DNA from 4 places in the Pseudomonas sp. HY7a-MNA-CIBAN-0227 genome. Region 4 is predicted to be linked to each of the others. Evidence: predicted binding sites of a transcription regulator. Region 4 holds the regulator's gene; each other region holds the start of a gene.

Region 1 (7,128 bases), on a different contig from region 4:
TCCCGGGATCGTGCCCAGGCGGTGGCCGATGTGCTGGTAGACCTGGGGGTCGATGAAAAACGGGTCCAGGTGGAAGGCTATGGCGACCAGTATCCGGTCGAAGTGAACGCCTCGGAGCGTGGCCGTGCGCAGAACCGTCGCGTTGAAATCGTCTTCTCCGATGAAAAAGGCCAACTCGGTGCTGCCCGTAGTTGAAGATCCGTTGTAGGAGCGAGCTTGCTCGCGAAGGACGTTAACGATAACGCGGATTTTCTGAACAACCGCGGTGCCCTTATGTATTTTTCGCGAGCAAGCTCGCTCCTACAGTTTTGATGGGCAACTTGAAACCCGATCACTGATCGGGTTTTTCATGCCTGAGATTCAGTTTGCAACCCATACAGTTTTTTCTATCACTGGCGCCTGCGCTCGACTATTCTCGCAACTGTCCCCGTACACTTTTAAACTGTGCCGGTACGTTTCACACAAAAATAAAATACCCGTGAAATCGAGTGCTGCGTCATGACCAACCTCCTGCTTTACCAACGTATCGCTCAGCAACTGGCTGAGGATATCCGACGTGGTGTCTATCAACCGGGTGAGCGCGTGCCGTCGGTACGCAAGATGAGCTCCCAGCTCAACGTCAGCCACGCCACAGTGTTGCAGGCCTACGCCAACCTGGAAGACCAGGGCTTGATCCGTGCACGGCCGCAATCGGGGTATTACGTGCACCAGACCCCGGCCCTCACTGCGCCAACGCCGGACATCGCCCGGGTTGAACGCCCTGGGTTGGTCACCCGTAGCAGCATCATTCAGCAAGTGCTGGTGGAATCGCGTCGCGAAGGCGTGTTCCCGTTGGGCGCCGCCGTGCCCAGCGTCGACTACCTACCGGTACGGGCGCTGCACCAGCAACTGGCAAAGGTCACGCGCTTTCAGAGCCCGCGGGCCTTCAGCTACATGTTCAGCCCCGGTTTTGAACCATTGCGCCGGCAAGTGGCGATCCGTATGCGCGATGCCGGCGTAGTGGTCGATCCTTCCGAGGTGGTAATCACCCACGGCTGCGTCGATGCCCTGCAGATGTCGCTGCGGGTGCTGACGCGGCCCGGCGACCTGATTGCCACCGAGTCGCCGACCTATTACGGCTTGCTGCAACTGGCGGACTTGCTGGGGCTCAAGGTCATCGAGATCCCTAGCGACCCGGCCACTGGCATGAGCCTGGAAGCTCTGCAACTGGCGGCCAACCAATGGTCGATCAAGGCCTTGGTGCTGACCACGCGCCTGAGCAATCCCTTGGGCGGTACCATGCCGGAAGAGCGGCAGAAGCAGTTGCTGCGCCTGGCCTCGGACTTCGATATCCAGGTTGTCGAAGACGACATCTATGGCGAGTTGATGTTTGAGCTGGGCCGCACCAAGGCCCTGAAAGCCTACGACCGCCTGGACCGGGTGATTTACTGTTCCAGTTTCTCCAAGACCCTGTCTCCCGGCATACGCATCGGCTGGATGATCGCCGGCAAGTACCAGCAGGAAATCCAACGGCTGCAAATGTTCAGCACCCATTCGGCGTGCAGCGTCACCCAAATGGGCGCAGCGGCGTACCTGGAGAACGGCGGTTACGACCGTCATCTGCGCTACATTCGTCAGGAATACCGCAAGAACCTCAGTGCCTTTCAACTGGCGGTGCAGCAGTATTTCCCCGAGGGTACGCAGATGAGTCGTCCGAGCGGCGGATTTATCCTGTGGGTCAGTTTGCCTGGGCGGGTCAATACTCAGGAATTGCACGTGCGTGCGCTGCAACAGGGCATCAGCATTGCACCGGGGCTTATTTTCAGTAATACGGAACAGTTCAACCACTGTATCCGCCTCAATTGCGGTACGCCGTGGAATCGCGAGGCTGAACGGGCATTGATGACCCTGGGAATGCTGGCGAACCAGTTGTGCCAGGAGGCGGCGAGCGGTTTTTGAACCGCGCAAAGGGCCATAGGCTAATCACCACGCTTGTCATGCTGCGCTCAACAAGCGAGCATATGGCCCTCTGCCGTTAAAGCTGTTGGCGATATGAATCCTACTTTTCCTGCCGCGTTATTGATCTGCCTGCTGAGTCTGTGCAACGCCACGCCGGTGCTGGCTGCTCCCGTCAGTGAGCCCGTTGTGGCAGCGAATGCCGAGCCAAAGCCTGTGCCCGCGAAAAAAACAGTCCAGCCCAAAAAAGCTGCTGCTGTGAAGAAACGTGCACCAGTCGTCAGCAAATCCAAGTCGGCCCACGAAGTGGCCCAGACTCAACTGCCGCCAGCCCATCTGGACTTGCGCCTGCCGCAGGACATGGTCAGGCACCTGCAGCCCCTTGGCACCTTGCCACAGCCGAAAAACGTGCCGCTGCTCCCGCCGATGTTTGGTGAAAAACCTGTCGACAACAGCGCGTTCCAGATCAACGGCCGCCTGCTGAGTAATGAAATGATGCTACAGCTGCGCAACGAAGAGCGCCGGGAAGTGGAAGGTGCGGCGCTGGATTTCGAGTTCAAGCAATAAATTATTCCCGCCAAGGTGACGCGAATCGCTGACCTTCTGTCGCAGACTGGTCAGTCACTTTTGTTTTGTGCGAAAACCCCTGTTTGACCATTTTAAAACGGCTGTTTAAGGGCGTACTCTAGCCCGACCATCAACACTTTGCCGTCGAGGACCGCTTGTCATGAAATGCCGTAAAGGCTGTGGCGCTTGCTGCATTGCCCCCTCCATCAGCTCACCGTTACCGGGGATGCCCCACGGCAAACCTGCGGGCGAACGCTGCCTGCATCTGTCTGTCGGACAGTTGTGCCAATTGTTCGGCCAGCCAGAGCGGCCTGCGGTGTGCAGTGCGTTTCAGGCGGATCTGGAGGTCTGTGGCAGTAGCCAGGAAGATGCAATCAGACTGATTGGCTGGTGGGAGCAGATGACGGCGGCTTAGTGGGCATTTCAATGTCGCAACTTCAACAATAAGGAATACAACAATGGGTTCGCTGAAACGACTGGCTGTGTTGTGCGGTTTTACTGTTTTGTTTGCTGCCACTGCCCAGGCCGAAGATTGGCAGACTGCCAAGGATGAAGACGGTATCAAGGTGTCCTTGAGTGAGGTGGCCGGGTCCAAGTACAAGGCTTATCGTGGTGTGACCGTGATCAAGGCGCCATTGGCCAAGGTGCAGGCCTTGCAGGACGACGCGGTAGGGGCCTGTAAGTGGATTCATGAATGCAAGTCGCAAAAGCTGCTCAAGCAGGAAGGCGACAAGAGCTGGACCTACACGCAGTTCAAGGCACCGTTCCCGGTGACAGACCGTGACTCGATCTTGCAGATCACCACCACCAAGGACGCAGACGGTAGCGTGACCCGCAAGCTGCTGGAAGTGCCTACCTACCTCCCGGAAGAGAAGGGCTATGTGCGTGTGGCCCAGGTCGAAGGCTTCTGGAAGCTGGTGCCTAAAGGCGCCGACCAGACCGAAGTAACCTATCAGGTCCACACCGAGCCAGGCGGCAGCGTGCCGTCGTGGTTGGCCAACAAGTTCGTGGTGGACGCGCCGTTCAATACCTTGAAAGCCCTCAAAGACCGCGCAGAAAAGTAAGCGCGGCCGATCAGGTGCCTCCTGCCTTCAGTGGAACGATTGCCAAACCCTCAAGGTCCAGATGTCTGTAAACCCATCCATGGGTTTTATCGAGGAGGCACTGATGCAAAAGTGGCAAATTACCTTCGCTGATGATCACGGCGATCAATCCGTGGAACTGTTCGACTGTGAACAGAAACCCAGTACCGAAGAGGCTGCACAGATGATCCGTGCCAAATTGCTGCCGGTGGCTGCTGAACTGGATCTCAATGACCTTGAAGGCCGCACCAACGAGCCAACGGTCAAAAGCCTGAAAACCCAGAACAGTATTCAAATCCTCAGCATTACCCCTGCCGCCTGAACATTCCCTGTACATCGCACACGACCCTCTGGTGGAGGTGATAGCTTCGCGCTACTCTGCAAGGGAGATCAGCGAATGAATCGCTAAGGTCTGGTCTTGTCAGCTACATGCTTATCTCCCAGCGGTGAAGCCATTGCCGTATCACCTGCGCCATTCGAGTGCGGGTTTTGGGAAGCACGGAAAGTCTATCCATCGGTTTGAGGAGGACGTTTCATGAGCACAGCTTATCAAGAAGACATCAGCACCAACGTGTTGCGCCGCATGAAAGAGGGCGGCTTTGATTTTTCACGTTTCCACCCCATCGAGTTCTACGCCATTTTCCCGGATGAGGAACATGCGCGCAGGGCTGCGGGTCGATTTCGTGGGGAATCCCTCAATGCCCAGGTCAGCGTGCGGGATGACGGTGCCGGGTACCTGGAACTGAGCAAAGTGATGTTCGCTACCTACGACGGCATAGGAGACTTTGAGCAAGACTTTGAGGCGGTGGTCGAGCCCTTGGGCGGGATCATCGAAGGATGGGGCGTGAAACAGGAGGTTCGTGGGTTGCCCATGTAGCTTATGAACAACACAGCGTATCGGCTGACCTTTGGGTCGGCCGATTTTGTTTCTGCTCCCGGAAAACCCTCAAGCCATTCTCGGAAATATCCTGCACAAAAAAAGGCCACCCGAGCAGGGTGGCCAAAAGGGAAGACCGGACATGAAGGGGAACCGGTCGGTACATGAGGTACCAAGTTACCGGCGAGGCAATGGGTGAAGCTGTAGGACGTGTCCTGTTCAGCGTGTGGAGGCGATTATCCCCCAGTGTTTATCAGGCAGTGAAATCAACTCTGGCTATGCTGGTGATAGGAAAAGCTCGCTTCGCAATGAGGCACCGCGGGCGACGCTAGGTCATTTTCTGCACCGGGACGGTGCGGCGTGACTAATTGCTCTACCCAACTGATTGATACTTAAGTGTTTATGCCGCTGGCACGGGCCTTGCGATAACCCCTTGCGTCCGGGTGACAAGGAGTTCGGCATGATCCGCACTTATTATGATGAGATGTACGACGGGGCAGGGCTGGTTCGCCCCCATTACCGCGAATTCGCCCGCTGGTTGGCCGAAACCCCGACGGAGCTGCTGGCCCAGCGCCGGCGCGAAGCCGATCTGCTGTTTCACCGCGCCGGAATCACCTTCACCCTGTACGGTGACGAGCAGGGCACCGAGCGCCTGATTCCCTTCGATACCATTCCCCGCAGCATTCCCGCCAGTGAGTGGCGAATTGTCGAGCGCGGCTGCATCCAGCGGGTCAAGGCGCTGAACATGTTTCTCGCCGACCTGTACCACGAACAACGGATCATCAAGGCCGGGATTATTCCCGCCGAACAAGTGCTGGCCAACGAGCAATATCAGTTGGCGATGCAAGGCCTGGATCTGCACCGCGATATCTATTCCCACATCTCCGGGGTCGACCTGGTACGGGATGGCGACGGCACCTACTACGTTCTCGAAGACAACCTGCGCACCCCCAGCGGCGTCAGCTACATGCTCGAAGACCGCAAGATGATGATGCGCCTGTTCCCTGAACTGTTCGCCGCCCAGCGTATTGCCCCGATAGATCATTATCCAAACCTGTTGCTCGACACCCTTAAAAGCTCCAGCCCGCTGGATAACCCCAGTGTTGTGGTGCTAACGCCGGGACGCTTCAATAGTGCGTTCTTCGAACATGCATTCCTCGCACGGGAAATGGGCGTCGAGTTGGTGGAAGGCGCCGATCTGTTTGTGCGCGATGACCGTGTTTTCATGCGCACCACCGACGGGCCGAAAGCGGTGGACGTGATCTATCGCCGTCTCGACGACGCCTTCCTCGACCCCCTGGCTTTCAATCCTGACTCCATGCTTGGCGTACCGGGCCTGCTGGCGGCCTACCGCTCGGGCAATGTGGTGCTGGCCAACGCCATTGGTACTGGGGTGGCGGATGACAAGTCGGTGTACCCCTTTGTCACCGACATGATCCGTTTCTATTTGGATGAAGAGCCGATCCTGAAGAATGTTCCGACCTTCCAGTGCCGTAAACCTGATGAATTGTCCTACGTGCTGGCCAACCTGCCTGAGCTGGTAGTCAAGGAAACCCAAGGCTCCGGCGGCTACGGCATGCTGGTAGGCCCGACCTCCAGCGCTGCAGAGATCGAAGCCTTCCGCGCGCGGATCAAGGCTAAACCCCACGCTTATATCGCCCAGCCGACCTTGTGCCTGTCCACCTGCCCGACCTTTGTCGAAAACGGCATTGCGCCCCGGCATATCGACCTGCGTCCGTTCGTGCTGTCCGGCAAGGAAACCCGCGTGGTACCCGGCGGCCTGACCCGTGTGGCGCTGCGTGAAGGCTCGCTGGTGGTCAATTCGTCCCAGGGCGGCGGCACCAAAGACACCTGGGTGGTTGAGGATTGATGCCATGTTGAGTCGAACTGCCTCGGATTTGTATTGGATGTCACGCTACCTGGAGCGCGCGGAAAACCTCGCACGGATGCTTGATGTCAGTTATTCGCTGTCGCTGATGCCCCAGGATGGGCGCGGCGATGGCCTGCACGAACTGGCGATGCCGCTGTTGATCACCGGCACCCTGGACGATTATCGCGAGCGCCACGGCGAACTGCATGCCGAGCGCCTGCTGCACTTTTTTGCTCTGGATGCCGCCAACCCGGCGAGTATCTACAGCTGCCTCGGTGCCGCCCGGGCCAGCGCCCATGCCGTGCGTGGGCGAATCACCGCTGACATGTGGGAAAACATCAACGCCACCTGGCTGGAGATTCGCGGTATTGCCCAGCAGGGCTTGAGCCGCTATGGCATGAGCCGTTTCTGCGAGTGGGTCAAGGAGCGCTCCCACCTGTTCCGCGGCGCCACCTACGGCACTATCATGCGCAACGACGCCTTCCGTTTTATTCGCCTGGGCACCTTTATCGAACGGGCTGACAACACCCTGCGCTTGCTGGACGCTCGATATGAAATGGCCGGCGATCAGGCCGAAGCCGTCATCGATGGCACTGCTCACGCCTATTACCAGTGGAGCGCGCTGCTGCGGGCCTTATCGTCGTTCGAGGCCTATACCGAGATTTACCGCGATGCTCCGGGTGCCCGACAGGTGGCTGAGTTGCTGCTGTTGCGGGCCGACGTTCCGCGTTCGCTACGGGCTTGCAGCGAGGAGATCGATCAGATCCTCGCCAGCCTGCCGGGTATCAACGGTCGTC
Region 2 (7,128 bases), on a different contig from region 4:
AACACACCCTTTACCGCGCGTACTTCGCCGGACAGCGCCAGTTCGCCGAGGCACTCCACGTCATCGAGCATCAGCGCTGGCACCTGCACGCTGGCGGCGAGAATCCCCAGGGCAATCGCCAAATCAAAACGTCCGCCGTCCTTGGGCAGGTCGGCGGGCGCGAGGTTGAGGGTGATACGGCGGGCGGGATATTGCAGGGCAGAGTTGAGAATGGCGCTGCGCACTCGGTCCTTGCTTTCCTTGACCGCCGTTTCCGGCAAACCCACTAGCGTAAGCGACGGCAAACCATTGGCCATATGCACCTCGACGGTGACGGCGGGGGCTTCGACGCCAATCTGGGCGCGGCTGTGGACGATGGCGAGGGACATGCTCGTTCCTTGAAATGGGATGGCCGCTTCCTGCGGGTTTTCCAAGAGTAGACGAGGTGGGGAAGAGTGAGGCGGGGAGGTTTTACAGAGCGTGACCAAACTGTAGGAGCGAGCTTGCTCGCGAAAATAGTCAACGATAACGCGGGCATTCTGAATGAACGCGGCGCTCTCGGGCTCTTCGCGAGCAAGCTCGCTCCTACAAGGGCAGGCGTTATTCGGTGGGTGGATTCAACCGCGCTTCCAGCTCTGCAACCTTGGCTTCAAGGCTTTCCAGCCGTGCCCGAGTGCGGGCCAATACGACCATCTGGCTATCAAACTCTTCCCGGCTGACCAGGTCCAGCTTGCTGAAGCCACTCTGCAACAAAGCCTTGAATTGGCTTTCGATTTCGTTGCGAGGCAGCGGGGTTTCGCCGCTGAACAGGCGGGAGGCGTGGCCGCTCAGGGCGTCGAGGAGGTCTTTGGGAGCGAGCATGGGAAACATTCCGGAAAACTGTTGGCAGGCAGTGTATCACGCAGCGTCTACAGTCTTTTCCTCGCGGCGCGGCGCACGCTTTTCGTGCGTGGGGTCGGGCAGCTGCGCACTGTTTTCGTGCGTATCCACGCCGCCGTAGGCCCCCGCAAGTGGGCACGAGTGAGCAAAGGATTGATTTCAGTGATTTTTACGGAGCTGGCAAGGTTTCTGCTTAGACCATCATGACCCATGCACTGATGCAGTCGCTGTGACGAATGCAGTGCGCCGACGGAGCGGGGTACAGGTTTCGTCACCAGTGGTTAGCTCGCGTCGCAATGGCACTTGTCAGGGCGACGAAGCGTTACAAAGCCAGGCACTGCGCTTAGACTTGAGACGGGTTTGTTTTCCTGGGGCAAGTCCACCAATTCGGGAGAGAGTTTTCATGAAGCTAGTCACTGCCATCATCAAGCCGTTCAAGTTGGACGATGTACGCGAGTCGTTGTCCGAGATCGGCGTGCAGGGCATTACCGTTACTGAGGTCAAAGGCTTCGGTCGGCAGAAGGGTCACACGGAGCTGTATCGCGGCGCGGAATACGTGGTCGATTTCCTACCGAAGGTGAAGATTGATGTCGCCATTGACGACAAGGATCTTGATCGGGTTATCGAGGCGATAACCAAGGCCGCCAACACCGGCAAGATCGGTGACGGCAAAATCTTCGTGGTCAATCTGGAACAGGCTATTCGCATCCGTACCGGCGAAACCGATACCGACGCAATCTAAGCCGCCAAACCCCAACGCCCCAGGAGAAAACAATATGACTCTGCGTAAATTCGCAGGGCTAGGAGCCCTGTTGTCCATCGTAATGCCCAGCCTGGCTATGGCGGCAGACGAAGTGGCGGCTCCAGTCCTCAACTCCGGCGACACCGCCTGGATGCTGACCGCTACCGCATTGGTGCTGTTCATGACCATCCCCGGTCTGGCGCTGTTCTACGGCGGTATGGTCCGCTCCAAAAACATTCTTTCCGTGATGATGCAGTGCTTCGCCATTACCGGCATGATCAGCATTCTGTGGGTCGTCTACGGCTACAGCATTGCGTTCGACACTACCGGGATGGAGCAGGGCGTCGTCAACTTCAACTCGTTCTTCGGCGGCATGGGCAAGGCGTTCCTGGCGGGTGTCACTCCGGCCAGCATCACCGGGCCTGCGGCGCTGTTCCCTGAGGCGGTGTTCATCACCTTCCAGATGACCTTCGCCATCATCACTCCGGCACTGATCGTCGGTGCGTTCGCTGAGCGCATGAAGTTCTCCGCGATGCTGATCTTCATGGCCATCTGGTTCACCCTGGTCTATGCGCCGATTGCGCACATGGTCTGGAGCGGCAACGGTGGCCTGTTGTGGGATTGGGGCGTACTGGACTTCGCTGGCGGCACCGTGGTGCACATCAACGCCGGTGTTGCTGGCCTGGTGGCGTGCATCGTGCTCGGCAAGCGTAAAGGCTACCCGACCACGCCGATGGCTCCGCACAATCTGGGTTACACCCTGATCGGCGCGGCGATGCTGTGGATTGGCTGGTTCGGCTTCAACGCAGGTTCCGCTGCTGCTGCCAACGGCACTGCCGGCATGGCGATGCTGGTGACCCAGATCGCTACCGCTGCTGCGGCGCTGGGCTGGATGTTCGCCGAGTGGATCACCCACGGCAAGCCAAGTGCCCTGGGTATTGCTTCGGGTGTGGTTGCCGGTTTGGTCGCCATTACGCCAGCCGCTGGCACCGTGGGCCCGATGGGCGCCCTGGTGATTGGTCTGGTTGCCGGTGTGATCTGCTTCCTCTGCGCTACCAGCCTCAAGCGCAAGCTGGGCTACGACGACTCCCTGGACGCCTTCGGTGTTCACGGGATCGGCGGTATCGTCGGTGCGATCCTCACCGGTGTGTTCGCAGCCCCGGCCCTGGGCGGCTTCGGCACTGTGACTGATGTTGCGGCACAGGTCTGGATTCAGGCCAAGGGTGTCGGTTTCACGGTGATCTACACCGGTATCGTGACCTTCGTCATCCTCAAGGTGCTGGACAAGGTCATGGGCCTGCGGGTTACCGAAGAGGAAGAGGCGGTCGGCCTCGATCTGGCGGAACACAACGAACGTGGCTACAACTTGTAAGTACGCTTAAAAAAGATGCCCGGCTTGCCGGGCATTTTTTTGTCTGGGGTTTGTCTGCGGTAAAGGGTTGTGAGCATTTTTGTGCTGACTTTGTGATTGGATCCACAGGGTGCTTTTCACTGTGCGAATGTCTTACATGCATGTAGGCGTATTCGGCACTTTGTTTTTTCCCTGAGCGCGCTAGAATGCGCGCCGATGTGCGCAGAACTGTATGTGGCTACAGACCCTGATTATCCTGCGGGCCAAGCCCCGGGGCTTTCATTTGGTGACGGACGAGTTGCTCGTTGGTTTGCCTGAATTGAAGGCCAGCCGGGTGGGCTTGTTACATTTGTGGCTGCAGCACACCTCGGCCTCGTTGACCGTCAACGAGAATGCCGACCCGGCGGTTCGCCGTGACTTCGAACGTTTTTTCAACACGCTGGTACCACAAGGTAGAGCGGTGTATGAACATGACGACGAAGGCCCGGATGATCTGCCGACGTACTTCAAGGGCAGACCGCTGGGCTGTCAGTTGAGTTTGCCGGTCAAGGCCGGCCACTTGGCGATGGGGACCTGGCAAGGTGTTTATCTGGGCGAGCACCGCGATCATGGTGGTGCTCGTAAAGTCCTCGCCACCTTGCACGGTGATGGGGCATAAGCCGCTGGTTATCCGGCGGATGTTGATTTTTTTCCAGCCACCGTCGACAGACGGCGAAGCTGGGCTATAACTAATCTGCTTTTCGCAAGTCATGAGGTAGAACATGAGCGACGATGATCTGGAAAACGACGACCTCGAAGTAGGTGACGACGAAGCCGAAGAAGGTCTGGAAGCGGCTGCGTCAGACGTTGCTGACGACGACGGCGGCGAAGACGCACCGGCCCCGGCTGCCAAGGGCAAGGCCAAGGCTGCTGTTTCGGTTGACGAACTGCCAAGCGTTGAAGCCAAGAACAAAGAGCGCGATGCGCTGGCCCGAGCGATGGATGAATTCCTCGCCAAAGGCGGCAAAGTGCAGGAAGTCGAGGCCAACGTGGTGGCTGATCCACCGAAGAAGCCTGATAACAAGTACGGCAGCCGGCCTATCTAAGGTCAGTTACTTGCTTGCTGAAAAAGCCCGCCGTCGCTGCGGGCTTTTTCATGGCTGACACAAAGAGCCTTTCATCACGCAAGTTATGCGTTCCAGCGGGCGAGCAAATCGGGCAGTTCAGTCAGGCTGCGAATCTCTGCATCTGGCAATTGCTCGGCTTCCCAGGCTTTACCCGCTGGGTTGAACCAGATAGCGCGAAGCCCCGCCTGCTGGGCGCCGGCAATGTCATCGCCGGGGTGGTCACCAATATGTACGGCGGCGCTCGCATCTACACCACCGCGCTGTAACGCCTCCTGAAACAGCCGTGCGTCCGGCTTGGCGATGCCGATATCCTCGGCACGCAGGGCAAACTTAAAGTAATCCGCCAGACCGACGCGTTGCACATCGGCGTTGCCGTTGGTGATCACTCCCAGCATGTACTGGCGGCCCAGGGCCTGCAGCATGGGCTCTGCTTCGGGGAATATCGTGAGTTGGTGCCGGGCGTGGATGAACGCTTCGAAACACGCATCCGCCAATTCCGTCGCCTCAGGCTGTGGATAACCTGCCTCTTCAAAGGCATGCAGCAGGACACGGTGACGCAACACACTGATACGGTATTTCAGCTCGGGATAGCGCTGCAGCACCTGTTGGCGCAGGCCGGCGAACTTTTCCAGGGGCAATTCGCCCACCAATGACGCATGAGTGGCGAGCCACTCGCGCATCGATGCCTCGGCGCTGATGATGACGGGCACGTTATCCCAGAGCGTGTCGTCCAGGTCGAAGGTGATCAGCTTGATGCTCATGAGTCGCCGCCTTTAATGCGTTTGGCCCGTGGATGGGCGCTGTCGTACACCGTCGCCAGGTGCTGGAAGTCCAGGTGGGTGTAGATCTGGGTGGTCTTGATGTCGGAGTGGCCGAGCAGTTCCTGCACCGCGCGCAAGTCTTGTGAAGACTCCAGCATATGGCTGGCAAACGAGTGCCGGAGCATGTGCGGGTGCAGGTTTTGCCCCAGCTCGCGCTCGCCGGCGGCCTTGACCCGCAACTGGATCGCCCGTGGCCCGAGGCGCCGCCCTTGCTGACTGACAAACACCGCGTCATCCGCCGGATTACTCAGGGCTCGCAGCCCCAGCCACAGCTGCAAGGCTTCCCGGGCTTTCTTGCCGACCGGCAGCACGCGGGTCTTGCTGCCCTTGCCGAGCACTTGTACCAAGCCATCCGCGAGGTCCAACTGATCGAGGTTGAGGCCGGTCAACTCCGACAGGCGCAGGCCCGAGGAGTAGAACAGCTCAAGGATCGCCTGGTCGCGACGGGCGAGGAAGTCATCCTCTACCGCGCCATCGAGCAGTTGCAAGGTACGGTCGGCATCGAGGGTCTTGGGCAGGCGCCGTTCGCCCTTAGGCGGCGCGAGACCGTTGGCCGGGTCGTGGTCGCAGAGGCCTTCGCGGTTCAGGTAGTGATAAAGGCCACGCACCGCCGACAGCAAGCGCGCTAGGCTACGAGAGGATTGGCCTTGCTGGTGGAGGCGGGCGATCAGGCTACGCAAGCTCTGGATGTCCAGGACCTTCCAACTGCTGATCTGTTGTTTCTCGCAGAATGCCAGGACCTTGTTCAGGTCCCGTCGGTAGGCTTCAAGCGTATGGGGAGACACCTGGCGCTCGCTGCGCAGATGAGCGCAGTAGGCGTCCAGTTGTCGTTCCATGGCTAGCGCACCGCGCGCAGGGCGGTGGTGAAGCGCGGCAGGACGCGGCCCAACACTTCGGCGATGTAGCTCAAGAACAGCGTACCCACCGAACTCTTGTAGTGCTGTGGGTCACGGCTGGCGATGGCCAGTACACCGTGCAGGCCTTGATGGCTGAGGGCGACCACGGCCGTGGAACCGATCTGCTTGCGCTGTTCTTCACCAAACAGGAAGTCCAGCTCATGCTCGCGCAGAGTGCCACTGATGGTTTTACCTTCCGACAGCAGGCCACCAATGGCGGTTTGCGCATCGCTGCCGCTGACCCAGCGGCCCACCGGCATCGGGTTGTCGCTGAACAGGATCAGGCTGACAAAAGGTACCTGGAAGTCCTGGCGCAGGCTGTCTTCGACGGCAATGACCGCGTCTTCCAGGCTGGCGGCGTCCATCAGGGTCAGGACCAGCCGACGGGTCTTGTCGAACAGGCGGTCGTTGTCGCGGGCCACGTCCATCAGTTGCGAGAGCCGATGGCGCATTTCGATATTGCGCTCGCGCAGGATCTTCATCTGCCGCTCCACCAGCGACACGGTATCGCCGCGTTGGTGGGGAATGCGCAGGGCCGGCAGCAGCTCTTCATGCTCGACGAAGAAGTCCGGGTTAGCCTCCAGGTAAGCGGCGACGGCCGCTGCCTCCAGACTTTCATCAGGGGTTGGTTCGGACTCTTGAACGGGTACCTGGGGCTTATCGGTCATTGGATTGGCTCACTCATAGACGGACTTGTCCTTCGTATACACGCATGGCCGGACCGGTCATCTTCACCGGCTGGCCTGGGCCTGCCCATTCGATGGACAGGCGTCCGCCGGGCAGGTCGATCAATAGTGGCGAATCCATCCACCCCTGGCTGATCGCGGCCACGGCAGCGGCGCAAGCACCGGTGCCGCAGGCCTGGGTTTCCCCGGCACCGCGCTCCCAGACGCGTAATTGCGCGCGGGAGCGGTCGATGACCTGCAGGAAACCGACGTTTACCCGTGCCGGAAAGCGCGGGTGATGTTCTATCTTCGGCCCCAGCTCATGGACAGGCGCGCTGTTGATGTCGTTGACCCGCAGTACCGCATGGGGGTTGCCCATGGACACGGCGGCCAGTTCTACGCTCTCGCCGTCGACATCGACGCAATAGCTCAGGGCCTGTTCGGCAGCCTGGAACGGAATATCCGCCGGAACCAGCCGAGGCGCGCCCATGTCGACGCTGATCTGGCCGTCGCTGCGAATATCCAGCTCGATAATGCCGCTTTTAGTCTCGACGCGAATCTGCCGCTTGGCGGTCAGGCGCTTGTCCAGGACAAAACGGGCGAAACAACGTGCGCCGTTGCCACACTGTTCTACTTCGCAACCGTCGGAGTTGAAGATCCGGTAACGGAAATCCACGTCCGGATTACTC
Region 3 (7,128 bases), on a different contig from region 4:
TCCCTCAGTACCGTGCTGGGCGCCGGGTTGATTGTTGGCTCGTTCTACGGTCTGGCGCCGCTTTACGCTTCTCAGCAGGGGTTGAGCACTCAACAGGTCGGTCTGTTCATGGGTAGCTGCATTTTCGCCGGGCTGGTGGTGCAGTGGCCTTTGGGCTGGCTCTCGGATCGGTATGACCGGGCGCTGTTGATCCGTTGCTTCGCCTTGTGCCTTGCGGTGACGGCGCTGCCGTTGGCGATCATGACCCAGGTGCCGTTGGAAGTGCTGTTTGTGGCCGGGTTCTTCTGCTCCCTGGTGCAGTTCTGCCTTTACCCGTTGGCGGTGGCGTTTTCCAATGACCACGTTGAGGGTGATCGCCGCGTATCGCTGACAGCCATGCTGCTGGTGACTTACGGCGTCGGCGCCAGTATCGGGCCGCTGCTGGCCGGTGTGCTGATGAAGCTGTTTGGTAGCCAGATGCTCTATGCATTTTTCAGTTTGTGCGCGGTGATCCTGGTTTGGCGCATCCGTCCCAAAGCCGTGACCAACCTGCACCAGGTGGACGATGCACCGCTGCATCACGTGGCGGTACCTGACAGCATGTCCAGCTCGCCGCTGGTGGCCGCCCTTGACCCACGGGTGGATGAACAGGTGGTTCAGGATCAGATGCAGGCGCCGGTTCCCGAGCCAGACCCAGAGTCTGAAGCTGATCCTGATTCGGTGGAGCAGGGGCCTGCAGAAGAGTCGCCAGAGCCGCCAGAGCATCCGGACCCGGATGATCATCCCCACGATCTGAGCAGGGCACGCCCCTGAAACAAAAAACGGGCAGTCCCATAAGGGGCTGCCCGTTTTTTATGCAGATTGTTACCGCTTAAAGATCATCATCCTTGTCAAACCGCCGCGCCTCGCGCTGCAGCTGGTAGACAAAGCGTTCAACCTGGCGCTGCACCAACCCGCTCATGTTGTGAAAACGCACGCCGGCAAAGGTGGTGTCGATTCTTTCTTCGAAGTGCAGATAACGCAGCTCTACGGCGGTGCTCATGTTGCCGAAGGGCAGGGCGGCAATAAAGCGATCGTAGACCTGGCCCAGTTGCAGGCGCTGGGAGATATCACCGTCAAAGCGCAGCTTGCAACCGGTGGCGGAAATATCCAGCAGTTTGCCGCCAATGGGCAACTTGAGTTTCTCTCCGCCCATATCGACATTGACCAGTTGCGCCAATTTCAATGCTGCGCGAAAGGCGTTGCGCCGCTGATGGTAAACCACCTCGTCAGGCATGCCGCCCCGATAGATGCGGTGGCCGTCCTTTTCGCTGATGGTCAGGCTGCCGTTACTCTCCCAAGCCACCCGCACGCCGTCGTGGAAGCCTTCGATACGGAAGGCTTCGCCATTCTCAAGGTAGCGTTCGCCCTCCCGTGGGATCATTTCGTCCAGGCTCAGCGTCTTGCTGTCCCGGTCGACTTCCACCAGATAGCTTTGAAAGCGCTGGTTGCGCTCATGGAAGGTAATGATCAGGGGGTCGTGGCTCTCTTGCAGCAGCCGTAAGGTGCCGGCAATTTCCAGAGGCGTAGTGAGGACCTTGGGTGGCTGCGGAGCATCTTCCGCGTTGAGGGCGTTGAACACGGTTCTTCCATCTCCAGACAAAATACGACTACACGCAAGAACCGGCATTTTGCCAGTATGTTGCGCGCCTTGATAGGGCGCGCGATAAACCGGCGTCAGGCTTGGCTGATGGTGCTGGGCTTGACCAGTCGCGAGGTGGAGCCTTTGGCGTTATAGAGCGTCGGAGGTTCTCCGCCGTGAAGGATGCGCAGCTGGTTGGCGGTAGTGGCTTGCTGAAGCTGGATCGACTGGCCGTTGAGCGTGTTGGCTTCCTGGCAAGTGATGAGCAGCTGGTTGAGCTCCTGGCTCTGGGCCCGTAACTGGTCGCCTACCGACGAGTGGCTCGCCAGTTGCTCCAGGCCGTCGTGATCGGCAGGCAGTCCCAGGCTGACAAGAATCTGGCTGCGTTTCTTGCCATGCTGTTCCAGCAGAATGATCAGCGATTGCTTGCGCGCCAGAATATCTTCCAGCAGGCGCATGTCTCGGCCGTGCAGGGCGATCGACTCTTCCTGAAGCAGCTCAAGCAGATGCTGTGCTGGAGCCAGGTCTTCAATGATCAGTTGCAGTAAATTTTCGTCGTGCATGGCTGGCCTTGGGTTTTAAGCGTCCAAAAGCCTGGCGCAGGCCTTTGCCTAGCGCTCGGCTTCGAAGTTAAGCAGTTTGCTGGCTACACGGTTGCTGTCGACTTTGTAGCTGCCATCGGCAATCGCTTGTTTCAATTCGGCCACACGGGCTTTATTGACAACCGGTTGATCGCGCAGCGAGTCAGTGACCTTTTGCAACTGTTGAGCCTCATTGCTCAAATGTACCGATTCCCCGCTCTGGCTGGCGCCGGCCTGGTCTGCCTTGACGGGCAGTGGCTGGGACTTGCCGGCCTCAACGCTTTCCTTGGCACCGTTGGCGCGGGTGCTGACGAGCTGTGAGGGGGCGTTATTTAATCGACTGAAATCAATGACCATCATGAAAACCTCTGGGTATTTGGACGCTTGCCATGTTTTCGGCCATACCCGGACAAACTTTAGGCTCGACTGACAATAAACCTATACGTGATGACGTCTTGCGCACAGTGTAGGAAAAGCTGGCCTCCCGCGCCAGTGATCTATAACGCTACCTCGACCTGGCCGGGTGCAGTCACTCGCGCCTTGATCACCCGCTTGGAGTTGAGGTTCTTGACCCGAATCTGTTCGCTCATGCCGCCATTGGACAGAGCCTCTCCCGGCATTTTTACATTCAGGCCGCCGCTGCTGGCGGAAATCACCACTTGATCACCCTTGCGTATGACTTCCGCCTGTTCCAGGTGAGCCAGGGTGATGACCTGATCTGTGACCATTGGTCGGGTAAGTTTCTGCCCGATCGCTTGATCCACGGAAGTAAGGTATCCCTGACTGATCTGGCCGATGTCCCGCTCGCGTAGGGCAACGTCCTCAAAGCCGATAATGCCCAAGCGTTTCAGCGGGCGGGTGACGGCGACCACTTCGCGAAACAGGCGGACTTGAGCCGGTACGAACACCGTCCAGGGCGAGGCGCCGTCGCAGCGCACGCGCACGGTCACACGGCCGATGGGTTGTGCGGGGCTTTCCAGGGTGGCTGTCAATTCCTTGTCACACATGGGCAGGCGCAGGCGTGGGTCCAATTGGTTGACCTGGATTTCATAGCGTCCTGGTGTCTGCGTAGTGGCCAGATAATCTTCTACAGTGAACTCAAGAAAGCCTTGAGTGACGCCGATAAGTAGATCAGGCAAGGTGACGTTGTCGGCACGGGCCTGTTGGCCTGCAGCCAAGGCAAGCATCGTTAGCAAGGCGCAGAGCAATCTGCGGTACTGTTTAAAGTACGGCAGGGGGAGAAGGCGTCGGGAAACTGTCGTTTTGATGTCCATGGCCAATAAAAAAGCAAAGCTCGTGCCGTTTAGTGTTGGGTACGCGTCGTACCCGTAGGTTTTGTAGTGTAGGAGTCTGGGCATGGCGGGAGTAATGGATTCAGTGAACCAGCGCACGCAGCTGGTAGGGCAGAATCGCCTGGAGTTGCTGCTGTTTCGTTTGGATGGCAAGCAGCTTTACGGCATCAACGTCTTCAAGGTGCGGGAGGTGCTGCAATGTCCCAAGCTGACCGTATTGCCCAAGTCCAACCCTGTGGTGTGTGGCGTGGCCAACATTCGCGGCTCGACCATTCCGATTCTTGACTTGGCGATGGCTACGGGCTCGTCCGGCTTGCAGGATCGCGAGAGTCCGTTCGTGATCATCACCGAGTACAACACCAAGACCCAGGGTTTCCTGGTGCGCTCGGTGGAGCGCATCGTCAACATGAACTGGGAAGAGATCCATCCGCCGCCCAAGGGCACCGGTCGCGATCACTACCTGACGGCAGTGACGCGGGTCGACAACCAGTTGGTGGAAATCATCGACGTGGAGAAAATCCTCGCGGAAGTGGCGCCGACTTCGGAAGCTATTTCGGTGGGTGTAGTAGACGCGGAGACGGCGCACAAGGCGATTTCCCTGCGGGTGCTGACGGTGGATGACTCCTCGGTAGCGCGCAAGCAGGTCTCCCGTTGCCTGCAGACCGTTGGTGTCGAAGTGGTGGCACTCAACGATGGCCGCCAGGCCCTGGATTACCTGCGCAAGCTGGTGGATGAAGGCAAGAAACCGGAAGAAGAATTCTTGATGATGATTTCCGACATCGAGATGCCGGAAATGGACGGCTACACCCTTACGGCCGAGATACGCAACGATCCACGCATGCAAAAATTACATATCATCCTGCATACTTCATTGTCCGGTGTATTCAATCAGGCGATGGTCAAGAAGGTCGGTGCCGATGACTTCCTGGCCAAATTCCGTCCTGATGACCTGGCAGCCCGGGTAGTCGACCGGATCAAGGCAGCAGATCACGGCTAGGGGCTTTTTCCCTGGCGGTCACACGATTTAAGAGGCGGTACCATTGTCTACGGGTAATTTGGATTTCGAACAGTTCCGGGTCTTCCTGGAAAAAGCCTGTGGCATATTGCTCGGTGAAAACAAGCAGTACCTGGTATCAAGCCGTCTCAATAAACTGATGGAGCAGCAAGGGATCAAGTCCCTCGGCGACCTCGTTCAGCGGATACAGAGCCAGCCACGCAGCGGGCTCAAGGAAATGGTGGTCGATGCCATGACCACCAACGAAACCCTGTGGTTTCGTGACACCTATCCCTTTGAAGTGCTCAAGAACAAGGTCCTGCCCGAAGCGATCAAGGCCAGCCCCGGCCAGCGCCTGCGCATCTGGTCGGCGGCCTGCTCTTCGGGGCAGGAACCGTACTCGCTGTCGATGTCCATCGACGAGTTCGAGCGGACCAACATGGGCCAGTTGAAGGCCGGGGTGCAGATTGTTGCCACCGACTTGTCCGGCACCATGCTCACCAACTGCAAGACAGGTGAGTACGACAGCCTGGCCCTGGGGCGAGGCCTGTCTCCGGAACGCTTGCAGCGTTTCTTCGACCCCAAGGTTGCCGGTCGTTGGGCAGTCAAGGCGCCGATCAAGAGCCGGGTGGAGTTTCGTTCGTTCAACCTGCTGGACAGCTACGCCAGCCTGGGCAAGTTCGATATCGTGTTTTGCCGCAACGTACTGATCTACTTCTCGGCTGAAGTGAAGAAGGACATCCTGTTGCGCATCCACAGCACGCTCAAGCGCGGGGGGTATCTGTTTCTTGGCGCTTCTGAAGCGTTGAACGGGTTGCCGGATCATTACCAGATGGTGCAGTGCAGTCCTGGGATTATTTACCAGGCCAAGTGATAGGCATGCGTCGCATAAAAACCGGGAGGTCCTGCAAAGGCCTCCCGTTTTTTATGGGCGCAAAGCGGCAATGCGTATTGCCGCTTTACTGGCGTTTGGCGGAAACCCCTTGCCGCTTTTCTGGCATTGCCACCGGCAATCTCCCGGCAAACCCTTGATTTACAGGGATTCGATGACTTGGCATGCCACTTGCTATATCCAGATTACGAAAAGCAGGTCAGCCCCTAAAGGTTTCCGCCATGAGCATCAGCTTCGATAAAGCGCTCGGTATCCACGAACAAGCCCTGGGCTTTCGCGCCCAGCGTGCCGAAGTCCTGGCTAACAACATCGCCAACGCCGACACCCCGAACTACAAGGCTCGGGACTTGGACTTCTCCGCCGTGCTCGCCGCACAGCAGGACAAGACCAAGAGCGGCTCCTTCGCCTTGAACATGACCAATAACCGTCATATCGAAGCGCAAGGCCTGGGCAATGGCGACGAGTCGCTGATGTACCGCACGCCGATGCAGCCATCGATCGACCAGAACACCGTCGACGCGCAGTTGGAGCAATCGAACTACGCCGAGAACTCGGTGAACTTTCAGGCCAGCTTCACCCTGCTCAACAGCAAATTCAAAGGGCTGATGTCAGCCCTGCGCGGAGAGTAAGTCATGTCTCTATCCAGTGTTTTTAATATTGCCGGTAGTGGCATGAGCGCCCAGACCACCCGTCTGAACACCGTCGCCAGTAACATCGCCAACGCCGAGACCGTGTCGTCGAGCATTGACCAGACCTATCGCGCCCGTCACCCGGTGTTCGCCACCATGTTCCAGGGTGGCCAGAGTGGCGGCAGCGATTCGCTGTTCCAGGACCAGGATGCTGCGGGCCAGGGCGTTCAGGTGCTGGGTGTGGTCGAAGACCAGAGCAACCTCGACGCGCGCTACGAGCCGAACCATCCCGCCGCCGACGCCAAGGGTTATGTGTTCTATCCCAACGTCAATGTGGTCGAGGAAATGGCTGACATGATTTCCGCCAGTCGCTCGTTCCAGACCAACGCGGAAATGATGAACACCGCCAAAACCATGATGCAGAAGGTCCTGACTCTGGGTCAGTGATAAGGGGCGCCAAAGAATGTCCGTTACCAACGATGTGTCGAGTAACTCGACGATCCAGGACTTGTTCAACAACAAGGTCAAGGATGCCGCAGCCAACCAGGATAGCCTGGCGGGTGCTACCAAAGAGGCTTCTGGCAGCCAGGCCTTGGGCAAGGATGCGTTCCTGCAGTTGCTGGTCACCCAGCTGAAAAACCAGAACCCGCTGTCGCCCCAGGATAACGGCGCGTTTGTCGCGCAACTGGCGCAGTTCAGCAGCCTGGAAGGCATCAACACCCTGAACGACTCGGTGAATGCTATCTCCAGCAACTACAAATCGTCGCAAGCGCTGCAAGCGTCGTCGCTGGTGGGTCGTTCGGTGATCATCGAGACCGACAAGGCCATGGTCGACACCAGCAAGAGCTTCACCGGTTCCGTGGCAGTCACCTCGTCGGTGGGCAACGTCACCATCAAGGTCTCCGACAAGGACGGCAAGCTGGTCAAGACCATCGACTTGGGCGCTCAGGCAGCCGGCAAGTCGGACTTTATCTGGGACGGCAAAAACGAAGCCGGCGAGAAAGTCGACTCCGGCAACTACACCTTCGCGGCCACCACCAAGAGCGATGCCGGTGATGCGATAGCGTTGAAGACCTCGCTACCCGCCACGGTCACTAGCGTGACCTTGAGCCAGACGGGCGGCGAAATGCTGCTCAATCT
Region 4 (7,128 bases):
AAAGCGCGGCAGCCATTTGAGCAGGTAGCTGGAAATGTCCTGGAACATATCCTCGACATCCGGTTGCGCCGCCAGATACTCGGCTACGGGTTGGTCGAGTCCCGACTGATCACGTAGTTCCGGCTTCCAGTACGGGTTGGGCAGGCAGCGCACGTCGAACACCAGGTCGGCGTCCACTGGCATGCCCCGCTTGAAGCCAAAAGACTCCACTAGGAACGCCGTGCCAGGTTCTGGCTGGTTCAACAGGCGCAACTTGATGGTATCGCGCAGTTGATACAGGTTCAGGCTGGTGGTGTTGATCTTCAGGTCGGCCAGGTCAATGATCGGCCCCAGCAGCTTGGTTTCGTCTTCGATGGCTTCTGCCAGCGAGCGGTTGGCGCTGCTCAGAGGGTGACGACGACGAGTTTCTGAAAAACGCTTGAGTAGGGTTTCTTCGTCTGCATCCAGGTACAACACGTCGCAATGAATGTGTTTGCCGCGCACCTCCTCAAGCAATTCCGGGAATCGCGTTAGGTGGCTGGGCAGGTTGCGGGCGTCGATGGATACAGCGACCAGCGGCTGTGCCAGTTCGGTGTGGATCAACGCGCGCTCAGCCAGTTCAGGCAGCAAACCGGCCGGCAGGTTGTCGATGCAATAGAAGCCATTGTCCTCAAGCACATTGAGGGCAGTACTTTTACCTGAGCCGGAGCGGCCGCTGACGATGATCAAACGCATGATTACTGCCCGTTCTGCTCTTCCAGGACGACCTGATACAACGCTTCATTACTGGAGGCGCTACGCAGTTTTTCGCGTACTTCTTTGCGGTCGAGCATGCTGGCGATCTGCCGGAGCAGTTCCAGGTGCGCATCGGTGGCCGCTTCCGGGACCAGCAGAACGAACAGCAGGTCTACCGGGGCACCGTCGATGGCGTCGAAATCGATAGGAGCGTCCAGGTGCAGCAAGGCGCTGACTGGAGACTCGCAACCTTTAAGGCGGCAATGGGGGATGGCGATGCCGTTACCAAAACCGGTCGAACCCAGTTTTTCACGGGCAATCAGCGCCTCAAAGACATCTTGCGTCTTCAGATTAGGCACTTCGCGGCCGATCAGATTGGCAATTTGTTCGAGGGCGCGCTTTTTACTGCCGCCCGGCACGTTCATGAGGGAACGGCCGGGGGTCAGGATATTTTCGAGTCGGATCATGGGTTGGGAGTGTTAACGACCGGTTGCGCCCTGGAGGAGGCTCTGGGTCTTTTCCTTATGCTTTTTGAGTTGGCGATCCAGCTTGTCAGTCAGCAGGTCAATGGCGGCATACATGTCTGAATGCTCGGCATTGGCGACGACTTCCCCGCCGGGGATATGCAGGGTGGCTTCGATTTTCTGCAGCAGCTTCTCGACGGTCATCGTGACTTGCACGTTGGTTATCTTGTCGAAATGCCGTTCCAATCGGTCGAGTTTTTCGCCGATGTAGGTGCGCAGGGGGTCGGTAACTTCCAGTTGGTGTCCACTGATGTTGACTTGCATACAGCTTCTCCTTCGTTGCCAGTGCATAAAGCGGCAGGCAGAAATGCCTGCCACTGGAACGCTGTGGCTAGCCCGTCACATCAAACGCTTACGCTCGCTGGAAGGCGCGATCCCAAGGGACTCGCGGTACTTGGCGACGGTTCGACGGGCTACCTGAATGCCTTGTGCCTCCAGTAAACCAGCGATCTTGCTGTCACTCAACGGCTTTTTCTGATTTTCCGCGGCAACCAGTTTTTTGATGATCGCGCGGATCGCCGTGGACGAGCATTCGCCGCCTTCGGAAGTACTTACATGACTGGAGAAAAAGTATTTCAGCTCATAAATACCCCGTGGGGTATGCATAAACTTCTGCGTGGTCACCCGGGAAATCGTCGATTCATGCATGCCTACTGCCTCGGCAATGTCATGCAGGACCAGCGGTTTCATCGCTTCATCGCCATATTCCAGGAAGCCGCGCTGGTGCTCGACGATCTGGGTGGCGACTTTCATCAGGGTTTCATTACGGCTTTGCAGGCTCTTGATGAACCAGCGGGCTTCCTGTAACTGGTTGCGCATGAAGGTGTTATCGGCGCTGGTGTCGGCCCGACGGACAAAACCTGCGTATTGCGGGTTGACCCGCAGGCGTGGCACCGATTCCTGGTTCAGCTCCACCAGCCAGCGCTCGTTGTCCTTGCGCACGATCACATCGGGAACGACGTATTCGGCTTCGCCGGACTCGATTTGCGAGCCAGGGCGAGGGTTGAGGCTTTGCACCAGCTCGATGATCTGGCGCAGGTCATCTTCCTTGAGCTTCATGCGCCGCATCAGCTGGCTGTAGTCGCGGCTGCCCAGCAGGTCTATGTAGTCGGTGACCAGGCGTTGTGCCTCGGTCAGCCACGGCGTCTTGGTGGGCAACTGACGCAGTTGCAGCAGCAGGCATTCGCTGAGGGTGCGGGCGCCGATACCGGCCGGTTCGAACTGCTGGATACGGTGCAGGACGGCTTCGATTTCGTCCAGTTCGATATCCAGTTCCGGGTCGAAGGCCTCAAGGATTTCCTCAAGTGTCTCGTCCAGGTAGCCCTGATTGTTGATGCAGTCGATCAGGGTCACGGCGATCAGTCGATCGGTGTCGGACATCGGCGCCAAGTTCAGTTGCCACAGCAAGTGGCTCTGCAGGCTCTCGCCGACGGAGGTGCGGGTGGTGAAGTCCCACTCGTCATCGTCATTGCTGGGCAGGCTGCTGGTGCTGGTCTGGTAGACGTCTTCCCAAGCGGTGTCCACCGGAAGTTCATTGGGAATGCGCTCATTCCACTCGCCTTCCTCAAGGTTATCCACCGTAGGGGCGGTTTCCTGGTAGGACGGCTCCTGGACATCGGCGTTGGGTTTTTGCTCGGTGTTGTCGGTCGGCAGGTCGGCATTATCGAAGTCGTCGCCTTCTTCCTGGCGTTCGAGCATCGGATTGGACTCCAGGGCCTCCTGGATTTCCTGTTGCAGGTCCAGGGTTGACAATTGGAGCAGGCGGATGGCCTGTTGCAGCTGCGGTGTCATCGTCAGCTGCTGGCCCATTCTCAGAACTAGCGATGGTTTCATGGCAGGGGCTTAACACCTTATTCGCCGGCGCAATGCGCCATCCACGACAGGGCGCGTGAGCGCCAAACATAAGCAAATTATATGCCTGATATCGGGGGCTTTGCCTAGAGCGCGGTAACAATAAAAATATTGAGATTTTTATTGACGCTCGCGCTCCTTGGCGAATGGCCAGGTATCACAGTACTTACAGGCGGAATTCGTGGCCCAGGTAAACTTCCTTGACCAGTTCGTTGGCCAGGATAGTTGCGGAGTCACCTTCGGCAATCAGTTGCCCGTCGTTGACGATATAGGCGGTTTCGCAGATATCGAGGGTTTCGCGCACGTTGTGGTCGGTGATCAATACACCGATCCCTTTGGCCTTGAGGTGGTGGATGATCTGCTTGATGTCGCCGACCGAGATCGGGTCGACACCGGCGAAGGGTTCGTCCAGCAGGATGAACTTCGGCGCAGTGGCCAGGGCGCGGGCGATTTCCACACGACGACGTTCGCCACCGGACAGGCTCATGCCAAGGTTGTCGCGAATGTGGTTGATGTGGAATTCCTGCAGCAGGCTTTCCAGCTCTTTCTTGCGTGCGGCGCGGTCGAGTTCCTTGCGGGTTTCGAGGATCGCCATGATGTTGTCGGCTACCGACAGTTTGCGGAAGATCGACGCCTCCTGGGGGAGATAGCCGATACCAGCCTGGGCACGGCCGTGCATGGGCTGGTGGCTGACGTCCAGGTCGTCGATCAGTACGCGACCCTGATCCGCCTGGACCAGCCCGACAATCATGTAGAAACAGGTGGTCTTGCCGGCACCGTTGGGGCCAAGCAGGCCGACGATCTGGCCGCTGTCGATCGATAGGCTGACATCGCGCACGACCTGACGGCCTTTATAGGCCTTGGCCAGATGCTGGGCTTTCAGGGTTGCCATTACTCGGCCTTCTTCTTCGGCTGGATAACCATGTCGATGCGTGGACGTGGCGTAGTGACCTTGCTGCCATTGGCGCGACCAGCTTGAGCGATCTGGGTCTTGGTGTCGTAGATGATTTTCTCGCCTTCGGTAGAGTTGCCGTCGCTGCTCAGAACCTTGGCGCGGTCGATCAATACGATGCGATTTTGTTGGGCGTGATATTGGATCGTCACGCCGTAGCCCTTGATGGGGGCCGGGTCCGTAGCTTTCTGTTGTTGCTCGAAATAGGCCAGGTTGCCCACCGAAGTCACTACGTCTATCTCACCAGCAGGGTTGCGGGTCAGCGTCACGGTGTTGCCGGTGATTTTCATCGAGCCTTGAGTGATGATCACATCACCCTTGTAGGTTGCGACACCTTGCTTGTCATCCAACTGAGCGTCGTCAGCCTGAATGTGGATTGGCTGTTCGCTATCGTTCGGCAGAGCCCAGGCGCTCACGCTTCCCAGTGCTGCGCCCAGACCGAGCAAAATAGGGAGGGTTTTAACGAGCCTCATACTGTCCTCTTACGTTCGATAGCAGGTGTATCCTGCTTTCTTTCAAATACGCTTTCATTCCCTTGCCAGTCGATACACCGCCAGCGCCGTCGATTCTAACGTCTTGCTCGGTCTGCGCATATTGCTTCTGAGGGAATACGGTCATGCGACTGCTGGTAATAATGGTCTCGCGGTCCTTGGCGTCGGTGCGAGCTACGCGCACCGAGTCGATCAGTTCGACTTCGGTACCGTCAGGATTGACTTCGCCGCGCTTGCTGGTGACGTGCCAGGGGAATTCGGTGCCGCGATACAGGTTCAGGTCCGGGTTGGTCAACAATGTGACCTCGGTGGCCTTCAGGTGTTCGACCTTGTCCGAGGTCATCTCGTACTGCACCTTGCCATCGGGCAGGAACTGCACGCTGTGGGCGTTGATGGCGTAATAGTCGATAGCGCCCTCGTCGACCTGCGCTGCAGGCTGGTCGAGGAAGCGCTCCGGGCTGATATTCCAGTAGCCGACCGCCAGGAACAGCGCGGTGATGGCTGCGAATACCAGGAGATTTCGAATCTTTTTGCTCAGCATAGATAGCTCTATAGGTAGGCGGCGTGGGCCGCTTCAAGGCTGCCCTGGGCGCGCAGGATCAACTCGCAGAACTCGCGTGCGGCGCCTTCGCCACCGCGGGCCTGGGTGACGCCATGGGCATGCTCGCGAACAAATGCTGCGGCATTGGCCACCGCCATGCCCAGGCCGACCCGACGAATCACCGGCAGGTCAGGCAAGTCGTCGCCCAAGTAGGCAACCTGCTCATAGCTTAGGTTGAGTTGGCCAAGAAGTTCGTCCAAGACCACCAGTTTATCCTCACGGCCTTGATAGAGGTGAGGAATACCCAGGTTTTGTGCGCGGCGTTCCACAACGGGCGTCTTGCGACCACTAATAATGGCTGTTTGCACGCCTGCTGCCATCAGCATCTTGATGCCCTGGCCGTCGAGGGTGTTGAACGTCTTGAATTCGCTGCCGTCTTCGAGGAAATAAAGGCGGCCATCGGTCAGCACGCCGTCGACGTCGAAAATTGCCAGCTTGATGGCTTTGCCCCGTTGCAAAAGGTCGGTGCTCATTTACATCACTCCTGCGCGCAGCAAATCATGCATGTTCAAGGCGCCAACCGGGTGATCGTCGCCATCGACCACCACCAGGGCGCCAATCTTGTGGTCTTCCATGATCTTCAGGGCTTCGGCTGCGAGCATTTCGGCGCGGGCGGTCTTGCCATGAGGAGTCATTACCTCGTCGATGGTCGCGGTGTGGATATCAATGGTGCGGTCCAGGGTGCGGCGCAGGTCGCCGTCGGTGAAAATCCCGGCCAGGCGTCCATCGACTTCCAGGATGACGGTCATGCCCAGGCCCTTGCGGGTCATTTCCATCAGCGCGTCCTTGAGCAAGGTACCGCGCGGCACATTTGGCAACTCGTCGCCGGCGTGCATGACGTTTTCCACTTTCAGCAGCAGGCGACGGCCCAGCGCACCACCTGGATGGGAAAATGCGAAGTCTTCGGCGGTAAAGCCGCGCGCTTCCAACAGTGCCACGGCCAGTGCATCACCCATGACCAGGGCGGCGGTGGTGGACGACGTCGGCGCCAGGTTCAGCGGGCAGGCTTCGTGGGTGACGTGTACGTTCAGGTTTACCTCGGCAGCCTTGGCCAGCGTCGAATCCGGGTTGCCGGTAACGCTGATCAGCTTGATACCCAGGCGCTTGATCAGCGGCAGCAAGGTGACGATTTCGTTGGTGGTGCCGGAATTGGACAGGGCCAGGATGATGTCGTCCCGGGTGATCATGCCCATGTCGCCATGGCTGGCTTCGGCCGGGTGCACGAAAAATGAGGTGGTCCCGGTACTCGCCAGGGTCGCGGCGATCTTGTTGCCGACGTGGCCTGACTTGCCCATGCCAACCACGACAACGCGGCCTTTGCTGGCCAGAATCATCTCGCAGGCGCGTACGAAATCTGCGTCGATATGGGTCAGCAAGCCTTCTACGGCTTCCAGTTCGAGACGGATGGTGCGTTGTGCGGATTGAATAAGGTCGCTGGATTGGCTCATGTCTGAAATCGTATAGCCTGACGAAAAGTCGGCGATTATAGCGGGAATGCGCAATTCCCTCACGCAAGTTCGTTAGGCTTTGTTCCGGCCGGGATGTGTGGCCGCTCTCAAATACGTTTTTTTAGCTGTCCTGTTTCTGAACAAGCTCTGTTCCGGCCTTGGGCGCTCTGTGTCAGCAGTGATATAGTTCGCCGCCAGTTCGGTCCGCACAGCCCATGTGTCTATCTGTCGCAAGCAGTTGTCCCAAACATGGCGTCTGAGTGAGAGGCTGCATTCCAAGGAGTTTAGATGAGTGCCGATAACGCTTACGCGGTCGAGCTGAAGGGCCTTTCCTTCAAGCGCGGTACGCGCAGCATCTTCAATAACGTAGATATTCGCATTCCCCGCGGCAAAGTCACGGGCATCATGGGGCCTTCCGGTTGCGGCAAGACCACCTTGCTGCGCCTGATGGGTATGCAATTACGACCCAGCGCAGGCGAGGTCTGGGTCAATGGCCAGAACCTGCCGACGTTGTCGCGCAGCGATCTGTTCGATGCCCGCAAGCACA

Evidence for each region. Region 4 encodes sigma-54, which starts transcription at its own class of promoters, with help from an activator protein. Its sites were predicted from a motif close to ANTGGCATNNANNTTGCTNT; they were not measured.
Region 1: a site for sigma-54 is predicted at 4,869-4,888, ahead of AAEZ06_RS12255 (circularly permuted type 2 ATP-grasp protein). Genes of this name have one in related genera too.
Region 2: a site for sigma-54 is predicted at 1,035-1,054, ahead of glnK (P-II family nitrogen regulator). Genes of this name have one in related genera too.
Region 3: a site for sigma-54 is predicted at 5,518-5,537, ahead of flgB (flagellar basal body rod protein FlgB). Genes of this name have one in related genera too.

Annotation. Positions count from the first base shown of each region.
Region 1 covers NZ_JBEOPT010000006.1:69,840-76,967, forward strand. The annotation lists gene AAEZ06_RS12220 (OmpA family protein) at 1-195, shown strand, start outside; gene AAEZ06_RS12225 (aminotransferase-like domain-containing protein) at 499-1,938, shown strand; gene AAEZ06_RS12230 (translation initiation factor 2) at 2,032-2,502, shown strand; gene AAEZ06_RS12235 (YkgJ family cysteine cluster protein) at 2,663-2,917, shown strand; gene AAEZ06_RS12240 (START domain-containing protein) at 2,961-3,566, shown strand; gene AAEZ06_RS12245 (hypothetical protein) at 3,646-3,906, shown strand; gene AAEZ06_RS12250 (ribonuclease E inhibitor RraB) at 4,120-4,461, shown strand; gene AAEZ06_RS12255 (circularly permuted type 2 ATP-grasp protein) at 4,922-6,331, shown strand; gene AAEZ06_RS12260 (alpha-E domain-containing protein) at 6,336-7,128, shown strand, end outside.
Region 2 covers NZ_JBEOPT010000008.1:248,678-255,805, forward strand. The annotation lists gene AAEZ06_RS15950 (YifB family Mg chelatase-like AAA ATPase) at 1-368, opposite strand, end outside; gene AAEZ06_RS15955 (accessory factor UbiK family protein) at 580-840, opposite strand; gene glnK (P-II family nitrogen regulator) at 1,262-1,600, shown strand; gene AAEZ06_RS15965 (ammonium transporter) at 1,635-2,972, shown strand; gene AAEZ06_RS15970 (secondary thiamine-phosphate synthase enzyme YjbQ) at 3,184-3,609, shown strand; gene sutA (dormancy-specific transcriptional regulator SutA) at 3,713-4,036, shown strand; gene AAEZ06_RS15980 (HAD family hydrolase) at 4,120-4,818, opposite strand; gene xerC (tyrosine recombinase XerC) at 4,815-5,714, opposite strand; gene AAEZ06_RS15990 (DUF484 family protein) at 5,717-6,442, opposite strand; gene dapF (diaminopimelate epimerase) at 6,456-7,128, opposite strand, start outside.
Region 3 covers NZ_JBEOPT010000009.1:228,697-235,824, reverse strand. The annotation lists gene AAEZ06_RS17265 (MFS transporter) at 1-792, shown strand, start outside; gene AAEZ06_RS17260 (flagellar brake protein) at 851-1,600, opposite strand; gene AAEZ06_RS17255 (flagella synthesis protein FlgN) at 1,696-2,163, opposite strand; gene flgM (flagellar biosynthesis anti-sigma factor FlgM) at 2,212-2,538, opposite strand; gene flgA (flagellar basal body P-ring formation chaperone FlgA) at 2,679-3,455, opposite strand; gene AAEZ06_RS17240 (chemotaxis protein CheV) at 3,538-4,470, shown strand; gene cheR (protein-glutamate O-methyltransferase CheR) at 4,514-5,341, shown strand; gene flgB (flagellar basal body rod protein FlgB) at 5,581-5,988, shown strand; gene flgC (flagellar basal body rod protein FlgC) at 5,992-6,435, shown strand; gene flgD (flagellar hook assembly protein FlgD) at 6,452-7,128, shown strand, end outside.
Region 4 covers NZ_JBEOPT010000001.1:252,226-259,353, reverse strand. The annotation lists gene rapZ (RNase adapter RapZ) at 1-714, opposite strand, end outside; gene ptsN (PTS IIA-like nitrogen regulatory protein PtsN) at 717-1,181, opposite strand; gene hpf (ribosome hibernation-promoting factor, HPF/YfiA family) at 1,194-1,502, opposite strand; gene AAEZ06_RS01205 (RNA polymerase factor sigma-54) at 1,578-3,071, opposite strand; gene lptB (LPS export ABC transporter ATP-binding protein) at 3,256-3,981, opposite strand; gene lptA (lipopolysaccharide transport periplasmic protein LptA) at 3,981-4,514, opposite strand; gene lptC (LPS export ABC transporter periplasmic protein LptC) at 4,501-5,073, opposite strand; gene AAEZ06_RS01185 (KdsC family phosphatase) at 5,082-5,606, opposite strand; gene AAEZ06_RS01180 (KpsF/GutQ family sugar-phosphate isomerase) at 5,607-6,581, opposite strand; gene AAEZ06_RS01175 (ATP-binding cassette domain-containing protein) at 6,870-7,128, shown strand, end outside.